Linked DNA regions of Pelobacter seleniigenes DSM 18267. The protein of the gene in region 1 interacts with the protein of each later gene in a pairwise test. Links are inferred from orthologs where the notes say so. Each region holds a gene or a part of one and is shown in the gene's direction. Other genes may lie near its edges.

Evidence for each region.
Region 2: the proteins of typA (region 1) and rlmKL interact in binary tests that used the Escherichia coli proteins (3 or more experiments, as listed by UniProt). The link is inferred for Pelobacter seleniigenes DSM 18267 from one-to-one orthologs.

The regions. Positions count from the first base shown.
Region 1 is NZ_JOMG01000005.1:67,451-75,837, forward strand. Bases 1,283-4,249 are described here. They hold typA (translational GTPase TypA), read left to right. Parts: upstream 1,283-1,843; coding sequence 1,844-3,655; downstream 3,656-4,249. Other genes in these bases: aroB (3-dehydroquinate synthase), read right to left, coding at 1,283-1,587; N909_RS0121625 (sigma-54-dependent transcriptional regulator), read right to left, coding at 3,675-4,249. Outside these bases: more of aroB, read right to left, coding at 10-1,282; more of N909_RS0121625, read right to left, coding at 4,250-5,054; N909_RS24950 (putative metalloprotease CJM1_0395 family protein), read left to right, coding at 5,221-5,892; N909_RS0121635 (pyruvate carboxylase), read left to right, coding at 6,166-8,387. UniProt on the Escherichia coli protein: A 50S ribosomal subunit assembly protein with GTPase and nucleotide-independent chaperone activity, required for 50S subunit assembly at low temperatures, may also play a role in translation.
Region 2 is NZ_JOMG01000001.1:502,700-511,048, reverse strand. The notes cover bases 3,594-6,522. They hold rlmKL (bifunctional 23S rRNA (guanine(2069)-N(7))-methyltransferase RlmK/23S rRNA (guanine(2445)-N(2))-methyltransferase RlmL), read left to right. Parts: upstream 3,594-3,947; coding sequence 3,948-6,098; downstream 6,099-6,522. Other genes in these bases: N909_RS0102230 (penicillin-binding protein activator LpoB), read left to right, coding at 6,176-6,522; N909_RS0102240 (insulinase family protein), read left to right, coding at 3,594-3,863. Also shown: N909_RS0102250 (DUF6485 family protein), read left to right, coding at 1-44; more of N909_RS0102240, read left to right, coding at 912-3,593; more of N909_RS0102230, read left to right, coding at 6,523-6,796; N909_RS0102225 (COG3014 family protein), read left to right, coding at 6,828-8,054; N909_RS0102220 (MerR family transcriptional regulator), read left to right, coding at 8,165-8,349. UniProt on the Escherichia coli protein: Specifically methylates the guanine in position 2445 (m2G2445) and the guanine in position 2069 (m7G2069) of 23S rRNA. Methylation occurs before assembly of 23S rRNA into 50S subunits.

The DNA.
Region 1 (8,387 bases):
TGTTTCGTACTATCCCTTAACCTTTTGCATGGCGGCGATGACAGCCGAATCTGCGACTTCTTCGGTGCGGAACAGGTCGCCGATTTCTCTGATCAGGATGTAACGGAGGATTCCCGCCTTCTTTTTCTTATCGCTGCGCATGGCCATCAGGATCTGTTCCGCTTCGAGCTGGCGTGGGATCCGGGTCGGTAGCTGCGCAGACGCCAGCACCTTTTCAATCCGCTCTTTGATGTTCGGTGAGCAGTAGCCCAAAGTGGAAGAAAGTTCAGCAGCGATCACCATGCCGATGGCTACGGCTTCGCCGTGGCTGATTTGGTGGCTGCTGAGCCGTTCGATTGCGTTTGCAAAGGTGTGGCCGAAGTTCAGCAGGGCTCTGCGTCCCCGGTCATAGGGGTCTTCCTGGATGATATTGATTTTGACCTGGATCGCCTGCGCAACCAGCGCTTGTAGTTCCGAAGCGTCCTGCAGTCCGCCGTCAGCAGGTTTCCAGTTGCCGGATTCAATCTTTTCCAACAGTTCCTCGTCGGCAATCAGGCTGTGCTTGATCACTTCCGCCATTCCTGAGTTAAAAGCGCGCGGAGAAAGGCTCTGTAGTGTTGCAACATCGGCAATGACGGTTTTCGGCTGTTTGAAGGCCCCGATCAGGTTTTTCCCCTGCGGCAGGTCGACCCCTGTTTTGCCGCCGATGCTGGTATCGACCATGGCCAGCAGGCTGGTCGGGCACTGCACGCAATCAACCCCACGCATAAAGGTCGCAGCGATAAAGCCGCCGAGCTCACTGATCACTGTCCCGCCCAGCGCGATAATCGTACCGCTGCGATCAAAATCCGCATCGAGCAATTGCTCGTAAATGTTTTGTGCCGTGGCCAGGGTTTTGTGTTGGCGACCGGGAGGGACGGTGATGACCGTGTCGATCATGCCGCAGCTGCCGGCGTAGAGGGGCGCTACCGACTGGTCGGTAATAATTGCCGCCGGACCGTTGATTTTAGCCAGGCTGGAAACAAAGGGCAGGATACCGCTGCCGACGATAAATTCGTAGTCCAGGGTCGGCGCTGAAATTTCCAGGCGCAGATCGTGCTTCCCCTGCACAAATTCCGATAGTTCCTCTGCAATTTCAGCAGGATGCTTTTCCGAAGTCGTGAATTGCGAAAAGCGTTTGTAGCCTTTCTCGCGCTGTTGCATCAGTTCGACAATATGCTCAAGCGGGTTTGCTCCTTGCAGCAGCGGCCGGACATTGGAATCATTGGCAACCCGCTGGAGAATCTCCTCAGGGGTGGCGACCAGGCAGAACACTCGTCCGGTTTTACTCAAAGCAGCGGCATTGGCCGGATCGAGCATCATCCGTCCGCCGGTAGAGATGACCAGGCCATCCCGATCTGCCAGCTGCTGGGCGAGTTCGGACTCTTTGCGGCGAAAAGCCGCTTCGCCTTCAACGCGAAAATATTCTGCAATCGAACAGCCGATCTGTTTTTCGATATAATGGTCGGTATCGACAAATTCATAACCCAGCTGTCGGGCCATAAGTCGACCGACGGTGGTTTTGCCGGTTCCCATAAACCCGGTCAGGATAATATTGGGTTTTGCCATGATTTTTCTCTACATGTCGATTGAAAAGAATTTAAGAAATTATTGGTTTGTCGTTGCTTGCCGACAGGAAACGGGTTGACCTGGAAAACATAGGTAAAAGTTACTGACCTGTCAAGAATTTGCCGGTTATTTTGCCATGATATAGCGGGGATATAATATTTCGATCAGTAAAACTAATTCCCTTGGCTTGGCCCCGCCTTTCTGTCATAATCTCGCTCTTTTGGGTAAAACATTTTATTTATAGAAGGTTTAACAGATGTCAGAGAAGTTAAGAAATATAGCAATCATTGCTCACGTTGATCATGGTAAGACCACCTTGGTTGATGCCATGTTAATTCAATCCGGCGTGTATCGGGAAAATCAGGCTATAACCGAGCGGGTAATGGACAGTAACGATCTTGAAAAAGAGCGCGGGATTACCATCCTCTCCAAGAACCTGTCCGTTCAGCACGGTGACCTCAAAATCAATATTGTTGATACCCCCGGCCACGCCGACTTCGGCGGCGAGGTCGAGCGGATTCTCAAGATGGTCGATTCCGTTCTGTTGCTGGTGGATGCTTTTGACGGACCGATGCCGCAGACCCGGTTTGTGCTCAAGAAATCGCTTGACCTCGGTTTGAAACCGATCGTGGTCATTAACAAAATCGACCGGCCGGGAGCGCGTCCGGAAGAAGTGGTCAATATGGTTTTTGACCTCTTCTGCGAACTGAACGCCAACGAAGATCAGCTTGATTTCCCGATCGTCTACGCCAGTGCCAAAAATGGCATCGCCAAGCGGGAGTTGGAGGATGAATCGGATAACCTTGAACCGTTGTTCGAGGTGATTGGCGAGCGTGTCGATCCGCCCAGTGGCGATCCAAACGCGCCGTTCCAACTGCTGGTGACCAGCATCGCCTATAATAAGTTCATCGGTCGGATCTCAACCGGGAAGATTTTCAACGGCACCGTCTCGGCAGGGGAAACCGTTGCCCATATCAATCGTGATGGCACCGTCAAGCACGGCCGGATCACCAAACTGCTCGGTTATCAGGGGCTGCAACAGGTTGAGATCGAATCCGCTTCGGCGGGGGACATTGTCACCATTGCCGGATTTGAGGAGTTGAGCATCGGCGAGACTCTGGCTGACCAGGAGAATCCACAGCCACTGCCTTATGTGGCCATTGATGAACCGACCCTGTCGATGAATTTTGTGGTCAGTAATTCTCCGTTTGCCGGCCGGGAAGGGAAATACGTCACTTCGCGCAACATCCGTGATCGATTGATGAAGGAATTGCGCACCAACGTCTCCTTGCGGGTCGAGGAAACGGACAATACCGACACCTTCAAGGTGTCCGGGCGGGGCGAACTGCATTTGTCCATCCTGATCGAGAATATGCGTCGGGAAGGGTTTGAAATGTCTGTCTCCAAGCCTGAGGTTATCTTTCGCGAAATTGACGGTCAGTTATGTGAGCCGATGGAGTATCTGGCCATTGATGTTCCGGAGGAATATCAGGGCACCGTCATTGAAAAACTCGGTACTCGTAAAGCCGAGATGACCTCCATGCAGACCATGGAAGGGACCAACCGGCTTGAATTTATCATTCCCGCCCGAGGTTTGATCGGTTTCAGGACGGAATTTTTGACCGACACCCGCGGTACCGGCGTCATGAACCACACCTTTCATGAATATGCGCCCTACAAGGGACCGATCAGTGGGCGCAAGAACGGGGTCCTGGTTGCCATGGAATCCGGGGAGACCGTAGCTTACGCGCTGTTCGGACTGCAGGATCGGGGAATTCTCTTCCTGGGGGCAGGGGTCGAAGTCTATGAAGGAATGATTATCGGTCAGCACGCCAAAGAAAATGACCTGGTCGTGAACGCCTGTAAAGGGAAGAAGCTCACCAACGTGCGTGCTTCCGGTAGTGATGAGGCGGTGCGCCTGGTGACTCCGCGCAACCTTTCCCTGGAGCAGGCTCTCGAATATATCAATGATGATGAACTCGTTGAAATTACGCCGAAATCCATCCGCTTGCGGAAACGTTATCTGGATGCCAACGAACGCAAGAAAATGGAAAAGAAAGCCAAGTAAAAAATCCTGGGAGTGGCTGCTAGGCATCTACTCCCAGACGCTTGATTTTTTCCACCAAGGTCGTGCGGTTGATATTGAGTAACTCAGCCGCACGGGCTTTCACCCCGTGCCCTAGATCCAACGCCTGAACAATCAGTTCCCGTTCAATATCCGCGATGACCTGATTCATATCGATGCCATTTGCGGTTATCTTCGGTGTGATCGTCAGCTCCTGACTCTGAAACTTGCCGATATCCGAAGGCAGATCGCTACAACCGATTTCGGTGCTGTCGGTCAGTGCGACTGTCCGTTCGATAATATTTTCCATTTCCCTGACATTGCCGGGCCAATCATAGGCTTCCATGGCCCTAAGCGCATCCACACCGATGCCGATCAGCGGGCGGTTCATTTCTTTGCAGATCTTCTCCATAAAATAACGTGCTAGTTGAGGAATGTCGCCGCGGCGCTCTTTTAAGGGGGGCAGGTGGATGGGAATGACATTGAGACGATAATACAGGTCCTCCCGGAAGCGTCCTTCTTTGACTTTTAACTGCAGGTCGACATTGGTGGCCGAAATCAGGCGAACATCCAGGTGGATTTTGCGACTTGAGCCGATTCGTTCTATCTCATGCTCCTGCAGTACCCGCAGCAGTTTCATCTGCAAATGTAGTGGCATGTCACCGATCTCATCCAAAAAAATCGTACCGCCGTTGGCAACTTCAAATTTGCCCGGTTTGTCGGCGACGGCACTGGTGAAGGCACCCTTGACATGTCCAAACAACTCCGACTCGAGCAGATCTTCAGGAATCGCTCCACAGTTGATGGCAATAAAAGGTTTGTCCTTGCGGGAACTGTTGTAGTGAATCGCTTTGGCGACCAGTTCTTTGCCGGTCCCGGATGCTCCCAGCACCAGGATCGTTGAATCGGTTCCGGCAATTTTTTCCATCCGTTCAAAGACCAGTTGCATGGCCTGACTGGTGCCAATGATATTATCAAAACGGTAGCGCCCGTGAAGTTGCTGACGCAGGTATTGGTTTTCCAGAACCAGCCGGCTCTTTTCCAGTGCTTTGGCGACTTGAATCTTCAAACGCTCAAAGTTAAACGGCTTGGTGATATAGTCGAGCGCTCCTTCCTTCATGGCTTCGACCGCTGTCTCTGCGGAGGCGTTGCCGGTAATAAGGATGACACAGGTTTCGGGAGAATCTTCTTTGACCTGTTTGAGAATATCGATGCCGCTGACCCCGGGGAGCAGCAAGTCGCTGATGATGAGGTCAAAGGGATGTGTTCTCAGGAGGGATAATGCCTTTTCTCCGGAGTGGCAACTTTCAACACTGTAGCCGGCTTTGCTCAACAACAGTGAAAGGGCCTTGCAACTGTCCGGCTCGTCATCAATCAGTAGGATTTGAGATTTGTTCGGCATGGCGGCTCCCTGGCAGGCGTCATTTGTTTGACGTCAGCCTAGCACGGCCATAAAAATGGAACAACAGGAATCGGTGAACCGACTGGAGCTGGCGGCGTTAAAGATATTGAAAAAAATTAAATAAGATTATATTTTAAAGACTTGCTGACCGGATAATGAGTGGGAAATGTTGACTATTTCATCTCAGTTGTATTTGTCGAACTCCTCCCAGCCCCTTTCGCGGAGTGATGATGGTGATCTGAAGGGGACTGATCACACGCAGAACTCTGCGGTCAGCCAGGCTAACGATCCTGCGCTCGCTCATATCGAACCCGGTCAGCAGACCACCCGACCTGATGGCAGCCGTAAAGATTCCCTTGAGCTCAGTGCCGAAGCTGAAGAAATCCGCCAGTTGCAGTTTCGTGACCATGAAGTCCGCGCCCATGAAGCGGCTCATGCGGCTACCGGTGGTGCTTATGCCGGATCCCCGCAATACCAATACCAGCAGGGGCCGGACGGTAAAGCCTATGCTACCGACGGAGAGGTTAGTATCGACATGTCTCCGGTCAGCAGCGATCCTGAGGCGACTTTGGATAAGGCTGAACAGATCCGCGCGGCAGCTCTGGCTCCGGCCCAACCGAGCGGGCAGGACCTCAAAGTGGCCCAGAAGGCCCAGGCCATGGCCAGTAAGGCAAAAATCGAACTGGCCCAACAGCAGTCCGAGGAGTTGTCCGCTGCTGCCAACCAGGACACGGCTTCCACCCCTTTGGCTGCAGACTCCCATTCGCTCGGCAATGACTCGTCACCAACAGTGCCCAACAGTTTCACCGGGATCGCCCGACTCAGTATCTACTCCTGATTTTTTAACCTTTCTTTGCAGGATCGGTCGGCACGTCCGGTTCTGTTTTCTTTCTTACCTGGTTTTCTTTTTGGCCTGGTTTTATGGCATATTGTTGGAAAAATAAAACGTTATTCTATATTGACATTTGTCCTATATTTCTGCTTTTATCGCAATGTGTTTGATGCAAATATATGAAATTTAAGAATAAAATTAAATATCAGTAAAAATATTTAGGCATCTCAAAAAATATCAAATTTGTAATCATTCAGGTCTCTTGGAGGAAAATAAAACATGGCTAAGCGGAATTTTAAAAAAATCATGGCTGCCAATCGCGGCGAGATCGCCATCCGGATCTTTCGCGCCTGTACCGAACTCGGCATTGCGACTGTTGCCATTTATTCGGAGCAGGATCGGCTTTCCCTGCATCGTTATAAGGCTGATGAGGCTTATCAGGTCGGAGCCGGCAAGGGACCCATCGAAGCCTACCTGGGCATCGACGAGATTATTGACCTGGCGCGGAAGAAAAATGTCGATGCCATTCATCCGGGGTATGGCTTTTTATCGGAAAACGCCGATTTTGCAGAGGCCTGCGAACGGGCGGGAATCGCCTTTATCGGGCCGACTCCCGAGGCCCAACGCCAGCTGGGCAATAAACTCTCCGGCCGGGAGGTCGCCATCGCCGCCGGAGTGCCAATTGTTCCCGGTACCGACAGCCCGGTAAGTACCGAGGAGGAAGCGCTGATCTTTGCCAAGGCCACTGGCTATCCCATCATTGTCAAGGCCAGCGCCGGTGGCGGCGGTCGGGGAATGCGGGTGGTCTATAATCAGAAGGAACTGCTGGAAGGTTTGAAGAGCGCAGCGTCGGAAGCCAAAGCTGCGTTCGGCGATGCAACGGTCTTTCTGGAAAAATATATCGAAAATCCGAAGCATGTCGAGGTTCAGGTTCTCGGCGATCAATACGGCAACCTGGTGCATTTCTATGAACGGGACTGCTCCATCCAGCGGCGCCATCAAAAGGTGATCGAAATGGCGCCTTCTCTCTATCTGAGTAAGAAGAAGCGAGAAGAGCTCTGCGCTTATGCCTTGAAAATGGCGGCTGCGGTCAATTACAGCAATGCCGGCACTATCGAATTTCTTATGGACCATGAGCAGAATTTCTATTTTATTGAAGTCAATCCACGGATCCAGGTTGAGCATACCGTGACTGAACTGGTTACCATGCGCAATCTGGTGCAGATGCAGATCAGGGTTGCTGAAGGATATAAATTGACCGATCCGGAGATCGGCATCAAGAGCCAGAAAGAGATTGAGCTGCGCGGCTATGCGATTCAGTCGCGGGTCACCACCGAAGACCCGGCCAATAATTTTGCGCCGGATTTCGGCATCATTAAAGCCTACCGCACCGCTGCCGGCTTCGGCGTGCGGCTGGATGCCGCGGCCGGGTATGCCGGAGCCCAGATTACCCCCTATTACGATTCGTTGCTGGTGAAGATTTCCACCTGGGGATTGACCTTCGCTGATGCTGCGCGAACCATGCATCGTTCGCTGCAGGAATTCCGGATCCGCGGGGTGAAGACCAATATCGGCTTCCTGGAAAAAGTCATGACGCACCCGGTTTTCCTGGCCGGAAACTGTGATACTTCGTTTCTGGAAAAGCACCCGGAGGTGTTTGACCTGCGTGCCAAAAAAGACCGGGCCAACAAAATTCTCAGTTACATCGGCCATATTTCCGTGAACGGCTATCCCGGCATTGCCCCGGCCAAGGCGCTGCGCTATGCCGAACTGCGCGAACCGGAGATTCCGGAAATTGCCTATGGCCGGCAACATCCGCGGGGGACCAGGGATATCCTGCGTGAAAAAGGGCCGGCCGGACTGGCCGCCTGGGCGCGCGCACAGAAGCATCTGCTGATCACCGATACCACCATGCGTGACGCCCATCAGTCGCTGGTGGCGACCCGCTTCCGGACCTTTGACCTGGACCGGATCGCCGAAGCCACCGCCCACCTGGGCGGCGGACTGTTCTCCTTGGAGATGTGGGGAGGCGCGACCTTTGATGTGGCGATGCGTTTTTTGCGGGAAGATCCCTGGGAGCGTCTTGATCGGTTGCGGTCCAAGGTGCCGAACATTCTTTTTCAGATGCTGCTGCGCGGTTCCAATGCGGTCGGTTACACCAATTATCCCGATAATGTCGTCCAGGAGTTTGTCACTCAGGCGGCGCGGAGTGGAATCGATATCTTTCGGGTGTTCGATTCCCTGAACTGGACCAAGGGGATGCAGGTGGCCATGGAAGCGGTTCGTAAAAACGAGGCGATCTGTGAAGCGGCCATCTGCTACACCGGCGATATCCTCGATCCGAAGCGGGACAAATACCCCCTCGCATACTATGTCGGCATGGCCAAGGAGTTGGAGAAGATGGGCGCACATATCCTGGCGATCAAGGATATGGCCGGGCTGGTCAAGCCGTTTGCCGCGGAAAAGCTGGTCAAGGCGCTGAAAAACGAAATCGGTCTGCC
Region 2 (8,349 bases), on another replicon or contig:
AGAATTTCATCAAAGATCAGACTTGCGGAGTGCCGATGGCCTGATCTGGAAAGTTTTTGAGAATTGTTGAGGGCTTTAAGCAAAAAAAGGCGGCTCCGAAAGGAATCGCCTTTTTCATAAGTAAGCCACCAGACATATTTAACTAACCAAAAAACTCTTTCTGGTGGATATCAGGAAAAAGGGCCGGCTTATCGCCGCCCCTTTTTTGTTGGAATGGTCGGTGCGAGAGGATTCGCCCACTACGGTTTGAACCTCCTGTTCAAGCCTGCGTCGGCTCCCCTGCGCTCGCTGCCGCGGCCGTCCTGGCCGCTTTTCTGACATTCAGTCAGCGCTCGCTTTGCTTCGAATCCTCTCTCGGGCTATAAACAGAAAAAGGGCCGGCTTACAGCCAACCCTTTTTTTGTTTAAATGGTCGGAGCGAGAGGATTCGAACCTCCGACATCTTGGTCCCAAACCAAGCGCGCTACCAGGCTGCGCTACGCTCCGAAGGGGCATATTGGTACCATGGAGCTGGTAAGATTTCAATCTTTTTTTCTCTCCAACCCTCAATATTTCGGTTTTTGTGCGATCCTGCCAACTGGCTTCGGAGGAAAACCGCTTGGATCGTTTCCAGGCCAGGTGAAATGGTTTTTGCTCACCCTCTTAAATAATCAAACGCCTCGCCTTCGGCTATTGTCCCAATTTACCCCTTCAGGGTCTTGCCAAGCTTTTTCAATATCCTAGGCACGTGATTCTTTGTCCTATGTTTGAGAAAGTTGAACTTAGCTGCAGAATCGGCTATGGTCCCGTTGCTTTGTTTACTGCAATTGGACTATGAAAATTTTGTGCTGACTGGATAATTGTGACCGGGTCGGCTATCATTCTTCTTACCTCTTTATTTTTATTCATTCTTTTTATATTGGGTTTTTGTTATGACACAGACCAATCTTATTCCCGGACAGACTCTGCACGGGTTTGTCGTTGAAAGAATCGATGCCCTGCCGAGCATCAATGCCACCATGATCAGACTTTGGCATGAGCAGACGGGAGCGCGCTTCATGCACCTGGACAGAGATGACGATAATCATCTCTTTTCCGTTGCCTTCCGGACTCCACCGGATGATTCCACCGGGGTGGCACACATCCTGGAGCATACCGCCCTGTGCGGTTCAAAGCGGTTTCCTGTCCGCGATCCGTTTTTTTCCATGCTCAAGCGCAGCCTGAACAGCTTCATGAACGCCATGACCGCGAGCGATTGGACCATGTATCCGTTTTCCAGTATGAACCGCAAGGATTTCAATAATCTCCTGGAAATTTATCTGGATGCGGCGTTCTTTCCGCGGCTTACGGAACGGGATTTCAGCCAGGAAGGGCACCGGCTGGAGTTTTCCGAGGCCGACAATCCGGCGTCTCCACTTGAATACAAAGGGGTTGTCTACAATGAAATGAAAGGGGCGATGTCCGACCCGTCTTCGCTTTTGTCCCGGCGGATGGACAAGCATCTGTATCCGACCACCACCTATGGCCACAACTCCGGGGGGGAGCCGGAAGATATTCCCGACCTGACCTGGCAACAGCTCAGGGATTTTCATGCCAGCTATTATCATCCGAGCAACGCCTGGTTTTTCTCTTCCGGCAATCTGGATCTGCCGGAGCTGCTGGCGGTTGTTGAAGATCGGGTGCTGCGGCATTTCAACAAGCTCGAACTCGATTCGCAGGTCCCCCTCGAAACCGGCATGACAGAACCGTTGCGCGTTACCGAAACCTATCCGCTCGATGCGGGTGAACCCCTGGAAAAGAGATCGATGGTGGAAGTCGGCTGGCTGGGCGGCGATATTAACGACAGCTTTGAGCAGTTGGCCATGTCATTGCTGTCCACCCTGTTGCTGGGTAACCCGGCTGCTCCTTTGTACAAGGCCTTGCTCGATTCCGGGCTGGGTGCAAACCTGGCGCCGGGCAGCGGTTATCATGATGACAATCGCACCACCTATTTCGCCGCCGGTCTGCAGGGGACCGATCCGCAACAGAGCGAAGCGATCGAGACGCTGATCCTGAAAACTCTGGAGCAGGTTGCAGAGCAGGGTTTTTCGGCAGAGCGGATTGAGGGGGCCATTCATCGCCTCGAATTTTCCAACCGTGAAGTGACCGGCGACAGCTATCCGTACGCGTTGTTGTTGTTGATGCGCATGATCGGCCCTTGGATTCATGGGGGCGATCCGTTGACGGCTTTAAATTTCGAGGAGAATCTGGCCCGTTTGCGGCAGGAACTTGCCAAAGGATCCTTTTTTGAAGATCTGATCCGTACCCGGCTGTTGAACAATCCCCGCCGGGTGACTTTGTTGTTGAAGCCCGATCCAGAACTTGGTCCGCGCCAGGAAGCCGAGACCCAGGCCCGCCTCGAAGCCATCAAAAACCGGCTCAGCGAAGCTGAAAAATCCGCATTGATCAAACAGGCCGCAGAACTCAAGGCCGCGCAGGAAGGCCCCGAAGACCTGTCCTGCCTGCCGACCCTCGAGCTGGCCGACATCCCAGCTGAAGAACGGATTGCTTCCCATGAAACAGCAACTGTCAACGGGGTGACGCAGTATTGGTTCGATCAGCCGACCAACGGCATTGGGGTTGCTTCGCTGCACTTCAGTCTTGATGGTTTGACGGCTGAACAGTGTCAATACCTGCCAATTTTCGGCAGTCTGCTAACCCAGGTCGGAGCCGGAGGACGGGACTACCTGGAGATGGCTGCAAGGTTGGAAGCCGTGACCGGGGGAGTCTCGGCGCGAACTTCACTGCTCGACGACCCAACCGATCTGGGACGGAATTTTGCCGGGTTCGAAGTGAAAGGCAAAGCGCTGGTGCGCAATGCAGGAGCTCTGTTTGAATTGATGAGGGATTTTATCTGCACTCCCGATTTCAAGGATCTGCAGCGGTTGCATACAGTGTTGAACCAGTTGCAGGTTTCGCTGGAAAATTCGGTTCCCCAATCAGGGCACACCTACGCGGCGCGGATGGCTGCCTCCAGCCTTTCGGCCACAGCTTTGCAACGCGAACAATGGTCGGGACTTTCTCAGATTGCGCTGGTCCGGGAGCTGGCGGCCAAGCCGGTTGCAGAGTTGAGCGGGCTGGCCGAGTTCATGACTGGAATCGCCTCGGCTCTGTTTTCGACCGCTTGCCTGCAGACTGCGGTGACGGTTGAAGCAGCGAACTTTGCCCCTTTTAAAGACGCTCTGGCTGACGTTCTGGAGCAACTTCCTGCGACCGCTCCGAACCTGTCCGGGAAGGCAACGGAATTTTCTCCGCAGCCGTCGCAACAGGGGCTGGTCTGGTCCCTGCCGGTCAATTATGTCGCACGGGTTTTTCGGGCGGTGCCCTTCAATCATCCGGACAGCGCTGCCTTGACGGTCCTTTCCAAGCTACTGCGAGCTGAGTTTCTCCATCGTGAGATTCGGGAAAAGGGGGGCGCTTACGGTGGCCTGGCCAGCTATAACAACGAGTCCGGTCTGTTCAGTATGCTTTCTTACCGCGATCCGCAGCTGAAGCGGACCCTGCAGGTTTATGATGATGCCGCGCAGTGGGCGGCAACCGGCGGCTTCTCTGACGAGGCGGTCAAAGAAGCTGTCCTGGCGGTCTTCAGCGACCTGGATAAGCCACTGTCCCCGGCTGGTGCCGGCGCCCATGAATTTGCTAATATCCGCCAGGGCATGACCTCAGATATGCGTAACCGGATGCGCAAAGATCTGCTGGCCGTCGACCGGACCGCTTTGCAGCAGGTGGCCCGGACCTACCTGGAAAACGGGACGAGCTCGGTCGCGGTACTGGCCGGTGAGACTGCCCTGCTCAAAGCGAATAAGGAACTGGGATCACAAGCACTGGAGATCCGGAAAATCTGATTTTCAGGACGTTGCCGAAGGTGCTAACATACGTGGGGACGGAAACTGCTTCCGTCCCCTTTTTACTGCTGGAATTGATACCTCATGAATGATGTTTTTTTTGCAACGGCGGCCCTTGGGCTTGAGCCTTTGCTGGCCGACGAATTGGCCACTTTCGGTGCGCAGGAGATCAAACCGGAGCGCGCCGGAGTCAGTTTTTCCGGGACCCTGGAAACCGCCTATCGAACCTGTCTCTGGTCGCGTCTGGCCAGCCGAGTGCTGTTGCCCCTGGCAACTTTTCCCGCCGCAGATCCCGATGACCTGTATCAGGCCGGGCTGGGGATCAACTGGGCCGAACAGCTGAGTCCGGACGGCAGCCTGGCCGTACATTGTACCCTGATCGACTCTAAGATCACCCACTCGCGTTTCGCGGCTTTGCGCATCAAAGATGCCATTGTCGACCAGTTTCGCTCCCGTTATGATCGCCGTCCGTCGGTCTCCCTGGAACAGCCGGATTTGAGTCTGAACCTGCACGTTCACCGCGATCAGGCGACCCTCAGTCTGGACCTCTCCGGAGCGAGCCTGCATCGGCGTGGTTATCGGATTGACGGGGTGCATGCCCCACTCAAGGAGAATCTTGCTGCGGCCATTTTATTCCGAGCCGGGTGGCCAGCCATTTGTGCCGCTGGCGGCGGGTTGGTCGATCCCATGTGCGGTTCCGGCACCTTGCCGCTGGAAGCGGCCTTGCTGGCGACCGACACGGCCCCCGGGCTGTTGCGCGATTATTACGGATTCAACCGCTGGCTGGGGCACGATGCCGCACTCTGGGATGAATTGCTGGAGGAAGCCCGGCAACGCCGCCAGACCGGACTGGCCGCTAAAACTCCGCCCCTGATCGGTTACGATGCCGACAGCCGCGCTGTAAAAGCAGCCTGGGACCATGCCTATAAGGCCGGGCTGGACAAAAAAATTCATTTTGAGCGGCGGACCGTCCGCGAGCTGGTTGCTCCGCCTAATTGCGCCAGCGGACTGCTGGTGGTCAACCCTCCTTATGGCGAACGGCTCGGGGAACAGAGTGAGCTGCCGGCCCTGTACAACCTGCTCGGAGAGAAAATGGCCCAACACTGCCAGGGCTGGCGGGCGGCGGTGATCACCTCCAATCTGCAACTGGGGCGCAGTATCGGGCTGCGGGCGGGCAAGAGCAACGTCCTCTACAATGGAGCCTTGAAGTGCAGCCTGCTGCAGTTTGAGTTGGATGAGACCAATCATTGGCAATCCCTGGCCGACGGGGCAGGGAAATCCGTCAAACGCAAGCTTTCCCCAGGCGCGGAAATGTTTGCCAACCGTTTGCAGAAGAATTTGAAAAAACTCAAAAAACAGGCTGATCGCGAACAAACCGACAGTTTCCGGATCTATGATGCCGATCTGCCGGAGTATGCGGTAGCTGTCGATCTGTACGGCGACGAGGTTCATCTGCAGGAGTATCACGCACCCAAGACGGTTGATTCCCGCAAGGCGGCGCAGCGGCTGGAGGATGTCCAGGCGGCTTTACCGCAGGTGCTGAATCTGCCCGAGGGGAACATCCATCTGAAGGTTCGGCAACGCCAGAAGGGGCTGCAACAGTACGAGAAACAGGCCCAGCGAGGTGTTTTCAAGGAAGTCCATGAAGGGGATTGCCGGTTTCTGGTGAATCTGACTGACTATCTCGACACCGGTTTGTTCCTTGACCATCGCCTGACCCGCAAGCTGGTGCAGGAGCTGGCGGCGGGAACCCGTTTTCTGAACCTGTTCGCCTATACCGGCGCAGTGACCGTACACGCTTTACGGGGAGGGGCGAGGGAAACGACCACGGTCGATATGTCCAAAACCTATCTGCAATGGGCGGCTAGGAATATCCGTCTGAACGGCTTTTCTCCTGAGCGGCAAGAGCTGATTCAGGCCGATTGCCTGCACTGGCTGGAAACGGCAAAAGGGGAATATGATTTGATTTTCCTCGATCCGCCGAGTTTCTCCAACTCCAAAAGTATGACCACGACTTTCGACGTTCAGCGCGACCATGTCGATTTGTTGAGGCGGGTCAGCGGTCTGCTGGCGCCCGGGGGAACGCTGATTTTTTCCAACAACCTGCGGACGTTCAGCATGGAGAGTGCCGCGTTGCCCGAGCTGGAGATCGAGGATATTTCGGCCAAGACCATCCCCTTTGATTTTCAACGCAACCCGCGAATTCATAATTGCTGGTTGATTCGCAAGCATTGAGGAAGCAAGTGCGCTCCTGCCTGGTCGGTGCGGACAGGAGCGGCGCAAGATTTTTTTACCAGTTTGGAGGTTCGAATATGAAATCACCCTGGCGGTTGTCCCTGTTGCTGTTTGTCGTGTTTTTTCTGCTGCTGGCCGCAGGCTGTACCGGCCGAGTCACGACCCGTGAAGTGAGCCCGGACGAAAAGGTTATTTATGACGAGGGTTACCACTTTTCCGACAAGAAAACCATTGTTGCCGACATGGTGAAGTCTTTGCTCACCAAGTATCCCCTTGACCGGGCTACGGATCGACCGGTGCTGATCGTGTATGGGATTGCCAACCGGACCAGCGAGCATATCAGCACCAGCGCGATCACCGATGATATCCGTCAGGCCTTGCTGGCCAGCGGCCGGGTTCGTTTTGTCAACGAGACCCAACGGGAAAATATCCAGCATGAAACCAGTTATCAGTACGGCGGCAATGTCGCGGCGGAGACGCGGATCGCCAGAGCCCGTCAGGTTGGTGCGCGCTATATGCTCAGCGGGACCCTGCGTTCCATGGAAAAGGACCAGCCCCGCCAGTTCCGGTTCAAAAAGAAAACCCTGATGTATTACAGCCTGAACCTGGAATTGACCGATATCCAGACCGGGCTGATCGAATGGGCGGACAGTGCCGAAGTGATCCGGGAAGCGTCCAAACCGTTTATCGGCTGGTGATGACGGGCCGCTGGTGCGGGGACCTTCTCTGATGTGTTTTTCGTTGTTTGTCAATCGGACCGCTGGCTCCCGGCTGTTGCTCGCCGTGGGGCTGGTGGTCCTGCTCAACGGCTGCGCCGGGCGTCTCAATAAAGCCAGCCAGGAGTATTATGCCGGTCAGCCCCGGGAAGCTCTAGCCTTGCTCGAAAAAGGAGAGCGCTTCAGCAGCCGCAATGAGCTGCTGTTCCTGATGGAAAAGGGGCTTGTTCTACATCAGTTGGGCAACTATCGGCAAAGTACCGAACAATTGCTGCAGGCTGCCCAGCTGATCGACCAGTTTTATTTTATCAGTCTCAGCGAACAGGCCACCGCCCTGGCCACCAACGATTGGCTGACCCGCTACAAAGGTGAGTACAGCGAACGGCTCTGGGTGCACAGCTACCTGATGATGGACTATCTGCTGCTCGGCGAATACGACTCCGCTTTGGTCGAGGCCAAGCAGGCCCTCAAGGTCCTGGGCCGTCATCAGGAGGCGTTAAAGGATGATTACTTCACCCGGGCATTGATCGCGCTCTGTTTTGCCAACCTCGGGGAAGATAACGACGCCTATCTGGAATATAGTAAACTGGCCCGGGATTTACCCGATCCCGCTCCGGTGGCCAGGGATATCGTCACCCTGGCCGGGCGGTTGGGCATGCCGGATGAGGTGGAAAAATACCGTCCCTATGTTGTGGGCCCCTTGGCGCCGGAAAGCTCTGAGCTGGTCCTGTTTGTGGCCAACGGTCGGATTCCGCGCAAGCAGCCCGGAAATTTCGTGCTGCCGCCGTCGATCCGCTTTTCTTTTCCTTACTATCAAGATCAGCATACGTTGCAGCCTTGGTTGCGGGTCGATCCCCCTGTCGCGGGGATGTTGGCACCCGTCTCAACCGATATGGCTGTCGTGGCTCAGTCCTCCCTGGAGGCGCGACGGGTGCAGATCATTGCCCGGGAAACTGCCCGGGCTGCTGCCAAAGAGGCGCTTTCCCAGTCGGTTGGCAAAGACCATGGCAGCGCGGCGGAAATTGCGGTTCGGCTCGGTCTTTTTCTACTTGAAGAGCCCGATGTCCGCTGTTGGCAGACCCTGCCGGGACGATTGACATTGCTGCGCGTTCCGCTGTCGCCAGGGCATCATGACTTGACTCTGTTGGTGAATGGGGACACTGGCGGAGAGCAGGAGATCCAGCTGCCCGATATCGAGCTACGGGCAGGTCAGCGGGTATTCCGCTCCATCCGTCTGTAACCTCTATCCGGCCCCTCTTTTTTATTTGACCTGTCTATGGCTGCAGGGTTTATCCCTTGGGATTGTGGCGCCACACAGATCACAAACCTCAATCTGAAGGAGATAATTCAATGAGCAAAAACGTGGGAAAAGCAGAATGGGTGGATATGTTCAAGGCGATCGGACTGAGCGAAGAGCAGATGAAGCAATGGCACCGGCTGTTTGAAACAACCTATCCGGATGATCATCTCAGTTTTCTGAAATGGCTGGGCCTTGCGGATGAAGAGGCCGCAGCCATCAGGACGGCGAGTCGTTA